One region of the Actinoplanes sp. NPDC051343 genome, then DNA from elsewhere that is predicted to be linked to it. Evidence: riboswitches for the same ligand, from Rfam matches in the RefSeq annotation. Region 1 holds a riboswitch; each other region holds the start of a gene.
The links. A riboswitch is a leader RNA that binds a small molecule or an ion and turns the genes downstream of it on or off. The one in region 1 is predicted to bind cyclic di-AMP.
Positions count from the first base shown of each region.

Region 2: it holds a riboswitch for cyclic di-AMP, as region 1 does, so the genes downstream of both, ACIA5C_RS31625 (transglycosylase family protein) here and ACIA5C_RS38710 (coiled-coil domain-containing protein) in region 1, are expected to answer to the same signal.
Region 3: it holds a riboswitch for cyclic di-AMP, as region 1 does, so the genes downstream of both, ACIA5C_RS13815 (NlpC/P60 family protein) here and ACIA5C_RS38710 (coiled-coil domain-containing protein) in region 1, are expected to answer to the same signal.

Region 1 covers NZ_JBITEL010000015.1:68,042-73,950, reverse strand. The annotation lists gene ACIA5C_RS38710 (coiled-coil domain-containing protein) at 1-930, opposite strand, end outside; cyclic di-AMP (ydaO/yuaA leader) riboswitch at 936-1,076, opposite strand; cyclic di-AMP (ydaO/yuaA leader) riboswitch at 1,262-1,407, shown strand; gene ACIA5C_RS38705 (coiled-coil domain-containing protein) at 1,405-2,421, shown strand; gene ACIA5C_RS38700 (ABC transporter ATP-binding protein) at 2,458-3,231, opposite strand; gene ACIA5C_RS38695 (ABC transporter permease) at 3,224-4,120, opposite strand; gene ACIA5C_RS38690 (TetR/AcrR family transcriptional regulator) at 4,307-4,921, shown strand; gene ACIA5C_RS38685 (GNAT family N-acetyltransferase) at 4,971-5,750, shown strand; gene ACIA5C_RS38680 (hypothetical protein) at 5,753-5,875, shown strand.
Region 2 covers NZ_JBITEL010000010.1:299,219-305,127, forward strand. The annotation lists gene ACIA5C_RS31620 (saccharopine dehydrogenase family protein) at 1-700, opposite strand, end outside; cyclic di-AMP (ydaO/yuaA leader) riboswitch at 907-1,073, shown strand; gene ACIA5C_RS31625 (transglycosylase family protein) at 1,075-1,749, shown strand; gene ACIA5C_RS31630 (YybH family protein) at 1,845-2,192, opposite strand; gene ACIA5C_RS31635 (LysR family transcriptional regulator) at 2,284-3,156, shown strand; gene ACIA5C_RS31640 (hypothetical protein) at 3,168-3,521, shown strand; gene ACIA5C_RS31645 (class I SAM-dependent methyltransferase) at 3,508-4,131, opposite strand; gene ACIA5C_RS31650 (nucleotide disphospho-sugar-binding domain-containing protein) at 4,197-5,291, opposite strand; partial or broken gene ACIA5C_RS31655 (Ig-like domain-containing protein) at 5,610-5,909, shown strand, end outside.
Region 3 covers NZ_JBITEL010000003.1:681,020-686,928, reverse strand. The annotation lists gene ACIA5C_RS13835 (hypothetical protein) at 1-274, opposite strand, end outside; gene ACIA5C_RS13830 (epoxide hydrolase family protein) at 403-1,479, opposite strand; gene ACIA5C_RS13825 (MarR family winged helix-turn-helix transcriptional regulator) at 1,533-1,976, shown strand; gene ACIA5C_RS13820 (M1 family metallopeptidase) at 1,995-3,338, shown strand; gene ACIA5C_RS13815 (NlpC/P60 family protein) at 3,394-4,392, opposite strand; cyclic di-AMP (ydaO/yuaA leader) riboswitch at 4,408-4,544, opposite strand; gene ACIA5C_RS13810 (M56 family metallopeptidase) at 4,667-5,575, opposite strand; gene ACIA5C_RS13805 (BlaI/MecI/CopY family transcriptional regulator) at 5,622-5,909, opposite strand, start outside.

The sequences.
Region 1 (5,909 bases):
GCGGTCCGCGTTACGCACGAGGAACGCCATCAGGTCGTTGCCGTAGTTCTTCATGTCGGCGTTGTGCGCGACCGAGAACCCGCTCTTCTGCAACGACCAGTCGCAGGCCCGGCCCTTGGGGTGCTCGTAAGGCCCGCCGTCGCGATGGCAGCCGACGAATCTATTGAAGCCCGCCTTCTTCACCTCTTGGTAGAGATGGAGCATGCGCGGCGTGATGCATCCGTTGGTGGTCGGGTCGTTCACCGTGCAGGCCTCGGGGGAGAAGCCGCCCTGGGCGTTTCGCGGCGCGGGCGCGGCGACCGGCGACTTGGCGACCACGAAGCCCTGGGTCAGGCTATCGCCACCGACCAGCTGAAGCGCCTTGTCGGCCGACTCCTTCTGCTTCTGCATCGCCAGCAGGTTGGTCTGCTGCGCCTTGACCTCGGCGTCGAGCGCCGCCTTCTTGGCGTTGACCTCGTCGATCGCCAGGTCGAGGTCGTGCAGCTTGCGATCGTGCAGCGCGTTGATCTCCTCGAGCGAGACCGCCTTGGCGAGGAAGTCGTCCGAGTCGTCGGCGCCGAGCAGGAAACGGGACGCGCTGAGGCGGCCGGTCTCGTACTGCTGGGTCGCGATCGCCGCGACCTCGGGGGTGAGGGCGTCGCGCTTGGCCTCGGCGTCCTTGATCTGACCGGCCAGCGCCTTCTGCTGGGTGGTCGACGTGGCGACCGCGGCCTTGGCCTGCACGTACTTCCGGTTGGTGCTCTCCAGCACGTCGTTGAGGGTGGAGTTGTCGGAGAGCTCGTCACCGCCCTTCTCGTCGGGGGACGTCGACGTGGAGGAAGATCCGGAGCCGGGCTCGGCCTGCGCCGGGGCGGTGACGGCGGTCAGGGTGGCGGCCACTATCAGCGGCACCAGGGCGAGATTCAGCCACCGACGGTGTCTGACGGTCATGCATGTCCTTCCGGGTGGACCGCCGACCGGGTTAGCTGACGGGTTCGGGACGGAAGCGATCCCTACCGCTCGTCATCAAGCGGATGCACCCCAACGGAAAACCTGGGTCCCCGGCTCGCCTCGCGGCGATTAGGCGGTGTTCTGCCGTGCAGATTCCGGCGCCGAGTTTACCCGAGCAGCGAGAATGCTTCAGGGTTCGAAAAGGACAAAAGCAGTTACCGTACGGCGACATCTAGTAATGGTGGGACGCATAGTGACTGGACAATTGCTCTGCGTATCAAAACTATCGATCAATCGATGGCGTCCGGTATCGTCGGCCGCGGTCTTCGAATGGAGACCGCCGCCTAATCACCCTTCGGGGTGAGCCGGGGAACCACCTTTTACACCGGGGTGAATCCGCTCGACGAAGAGCGGTAGGGATTTCTTCCGTCCCGAACCCGTCAGCTAACCCGGCCGGCGGCACCACCGGAAGGAATGCCTGTGCTGCCGAAAACCATGGCCGCGATACTGGTCGCCCTCGTCGCGGCGACCGGACTCGCCTCGCCCGCCCGGGCCGCACCCGGATCGTCGGGCGACGACGGCGAGGGCGGCTCCAAGTCGCTCACCCAGCAACTCGACACGGCCTCCCGCGGCTACCTCGAGGCCCGGGACAAACTGGCCGGCTCCAAGAAGAAGCAGACCGACCTGGCCACCCGACTCCAGCGGATCGACACCGAGATGGCGCCCCGGCAGGCCGCGTTCGACCAGGTCGTGCAGGAGTCCTACCGGGCCGGTCGGCTCGGGCCGATGAGCGCGCTGCTGACCGCCAACTCCTCGGCCGGCTTCCTCGACCGGGCCCAGGTCCTGCAGACCGTGGCGGCCCGCCAGCAGAAGGCGATGCACGACCTGCAAACCGCCCGCGAGACTCAGGGCCGGGCCAAGGCGGCGATCGACGCGACCGTGCGCGACCAGCAGAAACAGGTCGCCGTGATGGCGGCCCGCAAGGCGCAGGCCGAGGCGGCGCTCAAGACGGCGAACGCCGGACAGGACGACCCGCAACCGGGCGACGGCGGTGGCAGTTCCAAGGCGACGTCGGTCAACCGGAACTCGGACGGGTCGCTGTCACCCGAGGGATGCACGGTCAACGACCCGACCACCGACGGCTGCATCACCCCGCGCATGCTGCACGCCATGCAGCAGGCCAAGTCGGCCGGATTCACCCACTACGTGGCCTGCTTCCGGCATCAGAACAGTGGCGAGCATCCGAAGGGCCGGGCCTGCGACTTCGCGGCCGACAAGGGCGGCTTCGGCGGGGTCGCGTCGGGCGCCAGCAAGGACTACGGCAACCGGCTGGCCAACTACTTCATCAACAACTCCGACGAGTTGGGCGTCCTCTACGTGATCTGGTTCCGGCGCATCTGGCTGCCCAGCAGCGGCTGGAAGGCGTACACGAAGGGCAACGGCGACCCGTCGAGCGAGCATGAGAACCACGTACATCTCTCGGTGCGATGAAACGCAGAAGGCCGGCCCATCGGGGCCGGCCTTCTCTCATTTATTGCTGAATTCCTCGTACATCCGCATGATCTCCTCGGTCGGGCCGTCGGCCCGGATCACGCCCGACTCGAGCCAGATGGTGCGTTCGCAGGTGTCGCGGATCGTTTGTTCGCTGTGGCTGACCAGGAAGACCGTGCCGGCCTCCGCGCGTAGCTCACGCACCCGCGCCTCGCTCCGCTTGCGGAACTTCGCGTCGCCGGTGGCCAGCGCCTCGTCGATCAGCAGCACGTCGTGCTTCTTGGCCGCGGCGATCGAGAAGCGGAGCCGCGCCGCCATGCCGGACGAGTAGGTCTTCATCGGCAGCGTGCTGAACTCGCCCCGCTCGTTGATGCCCGAGAACTCGACGATGTCGGCGGTGCGCGCCTTGACCTCGGCCGGGGACATGCCCATGGCGAGGCAGCCCAGCTCGACGTTTTTCTCGCCGGACAGGTCGTTCATCAGGGCCGCGTTCACGCCCAGGAGAGACGGCTGGCCGGCCGCGTAGATCGCCCCGCCGCGCTCGACCGGCAGCAGGCCGGCGATGGCCCGCAGCAGCGTCGACTTGCCGGAGCCGTTGCTGCCGATCAGGCCGATCGCCTCGCCGCGGTAGGCCACGAAGGTGACGCCCTTGACCGCGTGCACCTCTCGGATGCTCGCCGCGTTCTTCTTCGTCATGATCCGTTTGAAACTCGCCGCCGGGCTGTTGGCGCCGGCCGCCGAGGCGCCATGGATGCGGTAGACGATGTGTGCCTCGTCCGCGATGACGGTGGGGACGCGTTCCTCAGCCACGGCCGTAACCCTTCTCTCCGCGCCGGAAGTACAGATAGCCGCCGATGACGACGAACACGGTCCAGATGATGGCTTCGATCCACAGGTGCAGCGGCGGGCCGACCAGCTCGACGTCCTTCATCAGGGCGTGCCGGCCCAGCTCGATGAAGACCAGCAGCGGGTTGGCCTTGATGATGTCGATCTTCCAGCCGTGGAACCGGTGGGTGAAGTTGGTGACCGGGTAGATCACGGCCGAGCCGTACAGCCAGAACCGCATGATGAACGGGATCAGCTGCCGGATGTCGTGCACCTTGGTGCCCAGCCGGGCGACGAACATCGCCAGACCGCCGTTGAACAGCGACTGCAATAGGAAAAGTGGCAGCATCAGCAGCCACTGCCATCGGATCGGCTCGCCGCTGATCAGCACGATGGCGAGCAGGACGCTGAGCGAGGCGATCATGTTGCGGATCTCGATCAACGTGACCGCGATCGGCAGACTCGCCCGGGGGAAATGCAGCGCCCGGATCAGACCGAGGTTGCCGGTGATGGCCGTCACACCGTTCTGCACGACCGTCTGGCTGAAGCCGAACAGGAACACACCGATGCACAGGTAGGTGATGAAGTTCGACTGGCTGCGCCGGGTGTTGATGATGACGCCGAAGATCACGTAGTAGACGCCCGCGTTGAACACGGGGGTCAGGACCTGCCAGATCATTCCGAGGCGGGTCTCGCCGAGGGTGGCGATCGTCCTCGCACGGGCGAACGCGCCGATGAAATGCCGGTAGGACCAGATCTGCTTCGCGTACTCGATGACGCTGGGCATCCGGCCGGCCGAGCCCAGACCATTCCGCTGGGCCAGCTCCTTGAGCGGCAACCCGGTTTCGGAATCGGCAACCGCCGTCTGAGACATGGGGTGGTGCTCCGATCTCGTCGGACCGATGGGGGTGTCGGACCCAGGCTTTCTTCGCGGGAACACTAGAGCAGCATGACAGCCGACCGCCGTTCCCTGCCGATGAAACGCAGTCGTATCGACGTGGCGAGACTAACCGGCCGAACGGCGGAACGCAACCGTTACGTCCTGGCGTATAGTGATCGTGTGGCGACAGGCAAGCGTGCACCCGCCGGCGCGGCGGTGCTCCGAGGAGACATCACCGCAGCAATCCGCAACGCCGTGATGAACGAACTGGCCGAGGTGGGTTACGGCCGGCTGTCCATCGAGGCGGTCGCGCGCCGGGCCGGGGTCGGCAAGACTGCGATCTACCGCCGGTGGAGCAACAAACTCGAGATGGTCCTCGAGATCGTCTCCGACGTGGCCGGGCGAGCCGTCCCGCTGCCCGACACGGGCAGTTTCGCCGACGACCTCGAACTGCTGACGATGATCGTAAGCCGTGCGCTCCAGCACCGGATCGCGTCCCAGATCATCCCCGACCTGATGGCCGAGGCGGCCCGAAACCCGCAGATCGCCGACACCCTCCAGAAGGCGCTGCGCACCCACCAGCAGGCGGTCGGCGAAAAGCTGGTCGGCCAGGCGGTGCGGCGCGGCGAGCTGCCCGAAGGCACCGATCCGGAGGTCGCCGTCGACCTGATGCTGGGCCCGCTCTACTGGCGCCTGGCGGTCGCCCGCACCCCGCTGCCCGACGGTTACCTCGAGAGGCTCCAGGCCGCGGTGATCGGCGCGCTGCGCGCCTCGGCAACCGACCGGCACCCCTGACAAATATTCGGGGCTTCGGTGGGCGCCGGCGAGGGTTAATGTGCGGCGCATGCCGATCACTGAGGACTCTGACGGGGCGGTGCTGAGCGACGGCCACGGGGTGCCGGTGGCGCGGTTCACGTGGCGGGACGAGGGCGGCGAACGGGTGGCCCTGAAGTTTCGGCCCGGGCCTTCGGTGACGGCCGACCGGGCGGCGGGGCTCGCGGTGCGGGAGCTGGCCGGGCTGCGGATCAAAAGTAACGACGAGGAGGCGGCCCGGGCGCTGATCGGCGCCGGCTGCACGCTCGTGCGGGCCGCCACCGACATGCATCGCGGGTTCGACGAGCCGATTCCCGCGGTGTCGCCGGCCGACGGGTGGACGATCGTGCCGCACGACTGGGACGACGACCTGACGACGGCCCTCGCGGCCGCCTACGCGCAGCGCGACCATCCGGACCGGGCCGACGGGATCGACCGGGTCGGCCGGCTGCGGTCGCTCACCGAAGGGGAAAACGGGCTGATCGTCCTGCCAGGGGCCACGGGCCGCCTCAAAGACCCCGGCGGGCGCAGCACGGGGCAGGTGTTCACGGTCGGTCCGGTGCCGTGGGGCAGCGCGCCGACGGCCTGGGTGCTCGACCTTTCGGTCAGCCCCGATGGGCAGGGCCGGGGGTTCGGTGCGGCTCTCCTGGCGTACGCGATGAGCGGGACCCGCCAAGCGGGCCTGACCGTCGTGGGGTTGACCGTGACCGACGGCAACCCGGCGCGGAGGTTGTACGACCGGATGGGGTTCCGGCCGGTGCTGCGGCACTTCGAGGTGCGCGCTCCGCAAGCTCCTGCTGACACACTGTGACGATGATCGATTGGTTGAACAGTGCGGCCCTCACCGTGTTCGGGGCGCCGACCACCTGGGCCGAGGTGCTCGGGTTCGCGACCGGCCTGATCACGTGTGGCTGCTGGTGCGGCAGCACCTCCTGAACTGGCCGCTCGGCATGCCAGCACCGACCGGGTC
Region 2 (5,909 bases), on a different contig from region 1:
CGACGGCCGGACCGGGCAGGGTGACCATGTCCGGCTGGCGTCCCAGGTCGGGCTCGGCCGCGCGGTCAGGGCTCAGCGAGTAGGGGCTGGCCGCGATGCGGCGCCGCGCGCGGTCCTTCTTCATTTCCTCCATCTGGGCGCGGATGGTGTCGATGGTGCCGCCGCTCATGCCTCCGCGGAGGCTGGTCACGACCAGCGTGGTGTCGGTCAGGTCGCCCGCCTCGTCAGCCTTGACCTGACGATTGAGGACGTGGACACCGATGTCGGAGGGGATCGAGTCGAAGCCGCAGGCGTGCACGATGCGGGCGCCGGTGCGGCGGGCCATGTCGTGGTTGGCGTCGATGCTGTCGCGGACGAAGAGCACCTCGCCGGTCAGGTCGGCGTAGTCGGTGCCCACCGCAGCGCAGACCGCGGCCAACCGGCGGCCGTATCTCAGGTACGGCCCGACCGTGGTGACGACCACCCGGGTGGAGGTGGCGAGCCGGGACAGGGCGGCTTCGTCGGAGGCGTCGGCGACCACGATCGGCCAATCGACGCCCAACTCGGTCTTGACCGAAGTGAGCTTCGTCTCCGAACGGCCGGCCAACGCGATCCGGGCGCCGACAGGGGCGTACGCGGCCAGATGACGGGCGACGAGGGCGCCGGCGAAGCCGGTGGCGCCGTAGACGACGACATCGTGCTCGCGGGTGGGCTGGGTCATAGTTGCCGATTCTGCATCAGACAAAGCGACATGGAGTCGAAGGTTACCGACTGGTAATTTAAGGACTCCACATATCGGTCATACTCGTCCTAAAGAAAGATCAAATAGGTCAATTACTGAGAACAAGGTCACCTTAACTTGGCGGTCGCCGAATTCGTCCGGCTAGGTTCGGTCGGGTCCGCCATCGTGGACACCGTGGGCGGATCGCCGAGTCCTTGCCGCCGCCCGACGGAAATTGACCCAAGGCATGGAGCGGGGGACCCAAAAGTTCCTCGGCGCGCTGGTGCGCGCCTCGGGGTGAAGCCGCCAACCGCGGCCGGGCACCTCAGCCCGAACCCGACAGCTGACCTCGCAGGCGTGGAGGAATTTCTGTCATGGCACAGATTCGAAAGCATGCCCGTATTGCCCTCGGCATCACCGCCGCGGGCGTGGCGGGCACCGCCGCCCTGCTCGGGCCGGCCTCGCCGGCGCAGGCGTCCAGCGTGAACTGGGACGCCGTCGCGCAGTGCGAGTCCGGTGGTAACTGGAGCATCAACACGGGCAACGGCTTCTACGGTGGCCTGCAGTTCACCAAGGGCACCTGGAAGGCGTACGGCGGCGGCAAGTACGCCAGCACGGCCAACAAGGCGAGCCGGTCGGAACAGATCGCGATCGCCGAGAAGGTTCTGCGGGGCCAGGGCATCGGCGCCTGGCCGGTGTGCGGCAAGAAGGGCGGCTCGACCAAGCATTACTCGGGCAGCAACACCAGCGGCTCGCACAGCGAGTCGCACAGCTCGAAGTCGCACAGCACCAAGTCGAGCAACACCTCGAAGTCGGTGACCCACAAGTCGTCGAAGTCGAGCCAGCACAAGGCGACCACCAACCGGGTCGTCCGGTCGGCGTCGGTCAAGGCGACCGGCAAGACCTATGTGGTGCGTTCGGGCGACACGCTGTCGGCCATCGCCTCGCGCTATCAGGTCAAGGGCGGCTGGCACTCGCTGGCCAAGCTCAACAGCGGCATCATCAACGACCCGAACCTGATCTTCCCCGGTCAGCGGATCGCGCTCTGAGCTAGATAGTTTCACCGCACCAACCCCTGTGCCCCGTTCCCCGTGCGCTGTGGTGGTGCCATTGCCCCCGTCGGCACCACCACAGCGACACCGCCTCATCGACTGCCCGGGGTGACGAACTCGGGCTGGTCGAGCACCCGCAGCCACGAGCCGTCGGCCTGGCGGCGCACCACCTGCGCACGGGCACCGGAGCCGTCACGCGGCGGCGTCGAGGTCAGGGCGAGGTCGCCGCTTATCAGCGTCGGCAATGGCTGCTCGGGCTTGATCTCCGGCATCTTGGGCAACAGCTCGGCCCATAGCTTCTCGATCGCGGCTCGGCCGACGGTCTGGCCGCCGGGAGGGTAGGCCATGACCGCGCCTTCCTCGTAGAGCTCGGCCAGGCCGGCCGCGTCTCTGGCGTTGGCCCGCTCGACGAAGAGGCGGGTCAGGTCTTCGGGCTTCATGGCCTTCTGTCGTTCGTTCATGACGCCACCCTTCCGCGGTCGGCCTCAGCAGTCCAACAGATGGTTCTTGTCGTAACTAGAATCTGTGGTTATGGAACTTCGCCAGCTCGAGTACTTCGCCGCGGTCGCCGACGAGGCCAACTTCACCCGCGCGGCAGCCCGGGTGCGAATCAGCCAATCCGGGGTGAGTGCGCAGGTCAAAGCCCTGGAAAAGGAGCTCGGGGCGGAGCTCTTCGACCGGTCCGGGCGCACCGCCCGCCTCACCGAGGCGGGGCGCGAGGCCCTGCCGTACGCGAAAGCCGCGCTGGACGCCGCGGCCGGCCTGAGGCAGACCGTCGACCAGGTTCAGGGGCTGGTGCGCGGCCACCTGACGATCGGCATGGTGATCGGCTGTGAGGTGAAGCCGCTCTTCGCCGCCCTGGCCGCCTTCCACCGCGCGCATCCGGCCATCGAACTCGAGCTGGCCGAGGACAACTCCGACCAGTTGGTGACCGGCGTGCGGGTCTCGCTCTACGACATCGCGCTGGTCGGTCTGGCCGGCGACGCCCCGGAGCATCTGGCTTCCCACGTCATCGCCCGGGAAGGGCTTATCGCATTGGCCCCGCCCGATTCAGAACTCGCCGGCCGGGACGCGGTTTCCGTCGAGGAGCTCACCGCGTACCCGCTCGTCACCCTGCCGGAAGGCACCGGCATCCGTGCCGTTTTCGACGAAGCCTTCCTGTCGCAGGGTCTGATCCCCGATCTCGCGCTCGCCGCATCGGCGCCCGGCGCCGTGGCGAGTCTCGCCGCCCGCGGTTTCGGCGTGGCGGTCCTGAGCGAATCGATGGCCGCCGACTTTCCGGATCTGAAAGCGGTGCCGATCACCGGAGTCCCGATTGCCGCCCTGCTCGCGCTCGTTTGGCGCCCTCGGGTCAGCGCGGCGCTGGAAGCGCTCCTGCCGCATTTGAAAGCGGCGTTCGGCTAATCTGACGAACCGTGTCCGTCTCGATTCGTGAGCAACTCCGCCAAGCCCTGCCCGCCGCGATGAAGGCCCGCGATCGGCTCGCCGTCGGCGTGCTGCGGTCCACGCTGGCCGCCATTGACAACGCGGAAGCCGTCGTCCCGGCCGAGACCAAGGGCCTCGCAATCGAGCAGTCGCCAATCGGTGTCGGTGCCGCCGAGGCCGAACGCCGGGTGCTCTCCCCCGACGACATCGCGCAGATCGTGCGCGATGAAATCGCCTCCCGCGAAGAGGCCGCCGCCGATTACGACCGGGCCGGGCACGCCGATCGGGCCGCCCAGTTGCTCGACGAGGCCCGCTTTCTCGGCGAATTCCTCACGGTTTCCTAGCGCTGATCCGCTCGACCGTGCCCGCCTTGAGCCGCTCCGATTCCTCGATGACGAGCCCGGCCTGCTCGACGACCGGCCGCGGCCGCCGCGTCATGTGCTCGCCCCCGTGCGGAATCGTGTAGATCTCCATCAGTCGCTGACCGGCCCGGATCGGCCACCAATTGCTGCCGATGTGGTCGAGCAGCAGCAGCCGGCCGCCTGGCCGCAGCACCCGGCGCATCTCCAGAACGGCCGCGCGCTCATCGGGCACCGCACACATGGCCAATGTGGACACCACCGTGTCGAAAGTGCCGTCGCCGAACGGCAGCGCCTCCACGTCGGCCTCCTTCAGCTCGATCGGCGCATTGATCGCAGCCGATCGGGAACGAGCCCGCGCCAGCATTTCCGGACTCAGGTCAACGCCGGTCAGGCGAGTGCCGGGCGGATAGAGGCCGAGGTTGAGGCCGGTGCCGACGGCGACCTCGAGAACGTCGCCGCGGGCCCGCGAGCACACCCATTCACGGCCGCCTCGGAATTGGTAGCGCTCCAGAAGACGCATGGCCCGGTCGTAGCGCGGGGCGACGTCGTCCCAGAAGCGACGGGACTTGGCGGTCGGGTCTTCGACGTTCATCGGAACCTCCCGGTCGTCCTCCATGACATCAGAGCGGCGCCATCGAGGCGGTCCGTGCGAACGATTCAGCCTCGGACGAGCTTCTCGAGCTCAGGCACCACTTCAGACGGCGGCGGCATTTCGGCGATCTCGATGGCGACCTCCTGAGCCGCCGCGCGCAGCGATTCGTCGGTCAGCAAACGGGTCAGGTCGGCGGCGCCGATCGCCTTGGCATCGACGGCAAATCCGGCTCCGCGGTCGGCCAGCATTCGCGCGTTGTAACGGCGGTCGCCCGCTCCCGGGGTGGTCAATTGCGGGACCCCGGCGACCAGCCCGCCGAGCACACTCCCCGCCCCGGAGTGGTGAATGAAGGCGGCGGCATGCGGCAGGGCCCGGTCGAGGGGGATCCGGTCGACGGCCCGCACATTCGCGGGAAGGCCGGTTGCCTTCGCCGGCCGCACCAGAACGAATTCGGCATCGACGGACGTCGCTGCCGCTATGACGGCTGGCATCGGGTCGCCGTCGTTCGGCCCCTTCAGCGTGCTCCGGCTGACCAGCACCCGCGGCCGGTCGCCCGGCGTCAGCAACCAGTCCGGGATCGAGCCGCCGCCGGAGAACGGAACCGGCCGCATCGGAACCGCACCCGGCAATGGGCCGCCGCGCAGACTGGCCGGGGTCACCGCGATCGTCAGCTCCGGATTGGGAATGTCGAACTTGGCCAGCACCGACGACCCGGTCACGCCCTTGAACAGTTCGGTGGCCGGCCACAGCGTGTTTTCCTGCAGCACCGACGGAATTGACAACCGTCCGGCCACGACCGCCCCGGCCTCGGCCAGCGGTTCGAAGACGATCAGATCCGGCCTTTCCCTCGACGCCAGCGCCTCCAACGGCTCGACGAGCACCAGATTGGCCCGGCCGAAAAGCTCGCCGACCATTGCCTGTCCGGCTGTTCCGCTCATTTCGGCCCGTGCGATGCCCGGATGCCGCAGAGCGACCCTAATGGCACTGCGGGCCAGATTGAACCCAGCCCCGATGTCGGCCGTGCGCAAGCCCATGACGTCGGTCGGGAACCCGCCACTGGCCAGAATCACGTCATGGCCGGCGTCCCGGCAGGCCGCGGCCAGCGGAACCAGAGGCAGCAGATGCCCTTGGAGCGGCGCCGCCACGAACAAAATGCGCATGCCGGGGTTGTATCACGACCCCACTGAGCTGAGGCTGAGGCGATATGCGAGCAATCTGTTCTTCGGCGAGCCCCGCGGCGGCGGAAACGGCACGAGCGGTCTATGTGACTTTGTCTCGCGCATTTCCGGTACGCCGCGACGCGTGATGGCGTACGCGTGGCCCTGGTCGATGAAACCGCAATCGGCCTCGCTTTGCCGGCCCGCCCGGGTGATTGGTGGCGGGACCGGGCCGCCGAGGCCGCCCGGTCCCGCGATCTCAGAGCCCGGTTTCCATTCACCGTTCATCCGCCGGTCATCCGGCCGCCCGAGACTCCGGGCATGGACACCCGTTCAATCCGCCGCGCCCGCGCGCGGCTCGCTTCCCGCCGCGGGCTCGCACTCGCCGGCGCCGGCGCACTCGCGCTGACCCTGGTGACGCCCGGTGCGGCCAGCGCACATCACGCGCCGTCACTCGCCGCCCGCAACGACGCCTACCGCACTTCCGGCGCGACCACCGTCGACCCGCGTCAAGGCGTCCTCGGCAACGACCACGGCGACCCGCTCACCCTGATCGACCACACCGATCCGGCGCACGGCACGCTCACGCTCAACGCGGACGGCTCATTCCGGTACGTCCCG
Region 3 (5,909 bases), on a different contig from region 1:
CCTCCGCGAGCGCGGCTCCATAGCTGGAGATCACCCACGCATGATCATGAGTCCAGCCCACGGTGATCGGCAGGCCCCGGTAACCCGGGGTCGCACCGACGTAGTAGGTGTACGAGGCGTCCGAGGGGGTGTTCGCGGCCGCCGGGCGCGCCCCGGCCGCGAGCAGCATTCCGAGAACGGTCAGCGCGGACACTGCCAGCACCATCCCATGGACCAGGATCCGGCGGACGCCCACCCGCACCGCCGGTGATGCGGTCGAAACCAGTACCGTCACGTGCTTCTCCTTCCGGAACCGCCGATCATCAGCGGTGCGGGAAGTCTGCCGAGCGCGGCCGAACCGCGGCAACGCCCGGTCGCCGAAGTGCGACAAAACCTGAAATCCCGCGGGAGGGAGGTCCGTGGTCACCTAACCCTTTCGGCCAAGGAAACCTTCGAGTTTGTTACCAGATCGAAGAAGCTGGTGATGTCCGCGGCCAGCAGGTCGGGCACCTCGAGGGCCGCGAAGTGGCCGCCCCGGGGAAACTCGGTCCACTGCCGGATGTCGTGCGTGGGCTCGATCAGCGGGCGGATCGACTGCGTGATGTCGCGGGGCAGCACCGCCACACCGAGCGGCGACGGGAGCGCGATCGGGCCGCCGAAGCCGCTCTCCTTGACGAGCCGGGCGGCCGATCCGGCGGTTCCGGTGAGCCAGTAGAGCATCACGTCGACGAGGATGTCCTCATCGGACACCGGCGTGGCCGGGTCGGCCCAGATCGTGAACTTCTCCCCCAGGTAGGCCAGTAATCCGGCCGGGGAGTCGTTCAGCGCGTACGCGATCGTCTGCGGGGCGGCCGCGAACTGCCACTGGTGCGGATGCCGGGTGCCGGCCATCGCCAGCGTGCGCTCGAGGCGGGCCCGGTCCTGCTCGGAGAGCCCGTCAGGCGCGCCGCGCGTCGGCAGATAGTTGACGTGCACGCCGACCACGCGATCGGGCGCGATCGCGCCGAGCAGCCGCGAGATGCCCGAGCCCCAGTCACCGCCGTGAGCGCCGTAGCGCTGGTAGCCGAGCCGGTCCATCAGCGTGGCCCAGGCCCGCGCGACCCGCTCCTGCCCCCATCCGGTCGCGGTGGTCGGCCCGGAGAAGCCGAAGCCCGGTATCGCCGGTACCACGAGGTGGAACCGCTGGTTGAGCAGCGGGATCAGGTGCCGGAACTCGGCCGTCGACCCGGGCCATCCGTGGGTGAGGATCAGTGGCAGGGCGTCCGGGTCGGGTGCGCGGTAGTGCTCGAAATACACGTTCTGCCCGTCGATCGTGGTGACGTACCCGTCGGCGGAGAACGCGATGCCGGGCCAGCGGTCGGCGAGGGCACGGACCCGCTCGGCCGGGATGCCGTACGACCATCCGACGCCGGGCAGTTCGTCGGGCCAGCGGGTGCGGCCGAGGCGGTCCTCGAGGTCGTCGAGGTCGGACGCGGAGGGGCGGTACCGGAATTCGTTCATACACCTAACGTTAGTATCACTAACGTTAGGCGTGCAAATGTTACTCTGGCGATGTGGATCACCTGCCGAGCTGGCTACTCACCCAGACCGCCGCCCAGGCGCACCGCCTGGTCAGCGAAGGCTTCGCCAAGGTCGGAGCGCGCGGCTACCACTACCGGCTGCTCAGCTCACTGATCGAGGACGGGCCGGCGAGCCAGGCCGCGCTCGGACGGCGTACCGGAATCCACCTGAGCGACATGGTCGCCGCGCTGAATGAGCTCGAAGCCGGAGGTTTTGTCTCCCGGGCTCTGGACCCGGCCGACCGCCGGCGCAACGTCATCACCGTGACCACGTCCGGCCGGCAGCGGGCGGCCCAGCTGGAACACAGCGCTCAGGAGGTCCAGGAAGTCCTCCTGCAACCGCTCGACGAAGCCGAACGGGGCCAGCTCAGCGCGCTCCTGAGCAAGCTTCTCGACCATCACCGACAAGGGATTCCCCCGTTGCCCGGCGACGAGTGAGACATCCATGCTCGTCGAATGATTAGACGAGCGTTACCGGCCCTGCTCGCCCTCGCCGGCACGATGCTGGCGGCACCGGCCACCCCGGCGCGGGCGGCCGCGACGGACACCACCCGCACGCCGGCGACCCCGGCCTACACGATCAGCCTGACCAGCAACGCCACCGGTGGCACCTGGACCGGGCACGAGGGCGTCACCTTCAGCAACGCCTCGGCGACCCCGCTGACCGAGGTCTACCTGCGGCTCTGGGACAACGCGCACGGCTCCTGCCCGTCCACCCCGATCGCGCTCACCAACGTCACCGGCGGTACGGCCTCGGCGCTTACCGTGAACTGCACCGCCATGAAGATCACCCTGCCCGCTCCGCTGGCCCAGGGTGCGAGCGGCAGCATCGGCTTCGACCTGTCGATCACCGTCACGGCGGGCGTCGACCGGTTCGGGCACGACGGCAGCTACTACTTCATCGGTAACGCGCTGCCTGTGCTGGCGATCCGGGACGGCGCCGGCTGGCATCTCGACCCGTACACCGACAACGGTGAGTCGTTCTACGCCCTGAGCAGCGACTACACGGTCATGCTGGACCATCCGACGTCGATGGCGGTGCCCGCGACCGGCTCGTCGACCGACCGGGCCGGCACCAGCGGCCGTACGATCACCACCGCCGTCGGCACGAAGGTGCGCGAGTTCGCCTGGGCGGCCGGCCCGTTCGTGAAGACGACCGGCACCACCGCGGGCGGCGTCAAGGTCAACGTCTACCGGGTCAGTTCGGTCAGTGCCGCCAACGCGAGTTCGATGCTCGGCACGGCGACGTCGGCGCTCGATGCCCATTCCGGGCGGTTCGGCGCCTATCCGTACGCCGAGGCCGACGTGGTCCTGGACAACGGGTTCTGGTTCGGCGGCATGGAGTATCCCGGGTTCGTGCTCGACGTGGTCAGTTCGACCGCGCTCGCCCACGAACTGGCCCACCAGTGGTTCTACGGGATCGTCGGCGACGACGAATACAACACGCCGTGGCTGGACGAGGGCTTCACCGACTACGCCACCGACCTGTACTTCAACAAGACCGGGTCGGGCTGCGGGATCACGTGGCAGTCGAGCGCCGAGCGGCTCACCAACTCGATGGCCTACTGGGACGCGCATTCGAGCCGCTACAGCACCGTCGTCTACGGCTACGGCAAGTGCACGCTGCACGACCTGCGGCGCCTGATCGGCACGACCGCGATGACGAACCTGCTCAAGTCGTACGCCGCGTCGCACTGGTACGGCGTCTCGACGGTCGCCGACTTCAAGGCCGCCGCCCAGGCCGCGGCCGGCTCGACCGACCTCACCTCGTTCTGGTCGACCCACCGCGTCGACGGCTAGGCACAGCAAACGGGGGACGCCATTGGCGTCCCCCGAAGCAACTTGCCTGCCTCGGTCAGCCCGGACGCCGGTAACCGGCGATCGGACCGACGTTGTCCATCACCGCCATCCGCACATGGTCACCCGTGTGCGGAGCATGCACCACTTCACCACCACCGATGTAGATGGCCACGTGGTGCAACGAACCAGGGAAGAAGAACACCAGGTCACCTGGCTGCAAATCTCCCCGGCTGACCGGCTTGCCCTCGTTCCACTGGTCTTTCGTGTAGTGGTCGAGGGTCACGCCCACGGTCGCCCACGCCTCTTTGGTCAGGCCGGAGCAGTCGTACGTGCTCGGGCCGTCCGACCCGAAGACGTACGGCTTGCCGATCAGCGAGCACGCCTTGCGCGCCGCCTTACCGCCGTCGTCGTTGGTGTAGGTGACCGGGCACGGCCCGATCCGCAGGGGTCCGGTGTCGCCACCGGACGCCCCGTACGCCTTGATGCGCAGCTTCTGCAGCGCATCGATCTTCACATTGATGGCCTTCTTCTTCTGCGCCAGATCGGCATCGCGCGCGGCGATGGAGTTGGTCAGAAGCTGGAGGTCATTCTTGGATTTGGCGTACTGGTCGCGCAGCTTGGCGACGCCGGCGATCTGCGCCTGCTGGTGCCGGGCAAGCTGGTCCAGAAGGGTCAGCTTGTCGGTCAGCTGGTTCGTCGACCCGCTCATCAACATGGCACTGACCGCGCTCGGCGAACCTTGCTTGTACGCGTCAGTGGCCAGGCCGCGAACCGAGGACAGGGCGACGTCCACCTGTACCTGGAGCGGGGTGAGCTGGTTGGTGAGCTTCTTCAGCTGAGCCTGGTTCTTGATCAATTTGCCGTGCACGTCGTTGTACAGCTCGATGATCGGCTCTAGCTGATTCCACTGGGTGTCGATCTGCGCCTCGACGCTGGACGGCGAGGGCGTCGCGAGTGCCGCGGTGGCCGGTGCGGTGACAACTACGCCGGCCGCGGCGACGAGGCAGAGCAGGCTGCGCAGCATTACGGCGCGGCGCGCCCCGTTCCGTTTCACGTTACGTGCGTCGTCCTTTCTTCCCTCATCCGCCGATCGGGTTAGCTGACGGGTTCGAGCGGGAAGCGCGCCCGGCCGCGAGATGCACGGCTTCACCCCAACTGCTCGGGTCCCCGGTTCGTCAAGGCACGACGATTAGGCGGTGGTCCGTCAGATCGGCCGGATGGACGATGGGGGGCTGCCGGACCGGGCACCACCGTACTCCCGATCATTGCCTTAACTGAAGCCGACGCGACGGGGAAACTGCTTGCATGCCGACAGCCACTCAGAGTGACTAGAACGGCCACTCCTCCAGCGCCCGGTCGAGCCAGGGCACGACCAGGATGACGGTGGGTAGTACCAGCAGGGCGGCCGCGGCTAGTCCCGCGACAAGACTCAGGCCGGGCGACTCGGGGCGCGGCGCCGACAGCCGGTCCAGTCTCCGGCGACGCGCGTCACCCCACGGGTCGGCCCGGGCGTCCTCCGCCAGAGGGACCGCATCGGTCAACCTTTCCAGCGCGGCCCGCAGGGCCGCGGGGCCCGCGACGCGCCGTGCGGCATCGTCGGCCACCATCTCCAGAAGCAGATGTACGGCGTCCAGAGGCACCCGGCTTCGCAGCGGTGGCGGCACCGCGCGGTAGAAGGCGGTGAACGACTCCATCACCACGTCGTGGTGGTGCCGCAGATGGGTCTGCTCGTGGGCGAGCACCGCGTCGACCTGCGCCCGGTCGAGCACCTGCAGCACACCGTCGCTGAGCACGACCCGCGGCTCGCGCCCGGGCACGCAGTAGGCCAGCGGCAGCGCGCCCTCGAGCACCCGCAGGTGGTCCGGGCCGAACTCGTGGCGCCGCTCGGCCCGGTCGAGCAGGTCGACCAGCAGGCGGTGGCGCTCGCGGCGGGCCCGCGAGCGCCGGGTCACGCCCCAGAGCGAGATCAGCAGCCGGGCGACGATCACGGCGGCGACGGCCAGGGCGATCAACAGGGCGCCGGCCACGACCGGCTTACGGGAGCCGTACGCCCGGGTGAGCTCCTCGGGCACCGCGAGCACGACGCCGAGCGCGCTCAGCACGGCGGCCAGGGTGATCGCCTGCCACAGGAGTACGGCCGCGCGCGGCGCCCGGTCGGGCCAGCGCGACCGGGCGAGCGGCCCCGGCACGAGCAGCGACAGGGTCAGCCCGAGAGCACCGAGCAGCAGCGCGGTCACCCCGTCCAACCGCCCCACCCACCGCCCAAGAACGCATGGCAAGCCATCACTTCTGCTTGGCGGCCTCGATGGCGGCGGCCAGCGCCTCCGGGGGCAACTGGCCGACGAAGTAGGCCAGCGCCGCGTCCTGGTCGCCGCTCGCGGTCAGGGCGTCGAGCATGACCGCGGCGGTCATCTCTTCGCGGGACTGCGCCGGGGCGTACAGATAAGCGCGATCCGCCTTCTGGCGGGTGACCACGTCCTTCTTGGCCAGGCGGTCGAGGACGGTCATCACGGTCGTGTAGGCCAGGTCGCGGTCCTGGTTGAGCCGCTCGTGCACCTGACGCACGGTCAA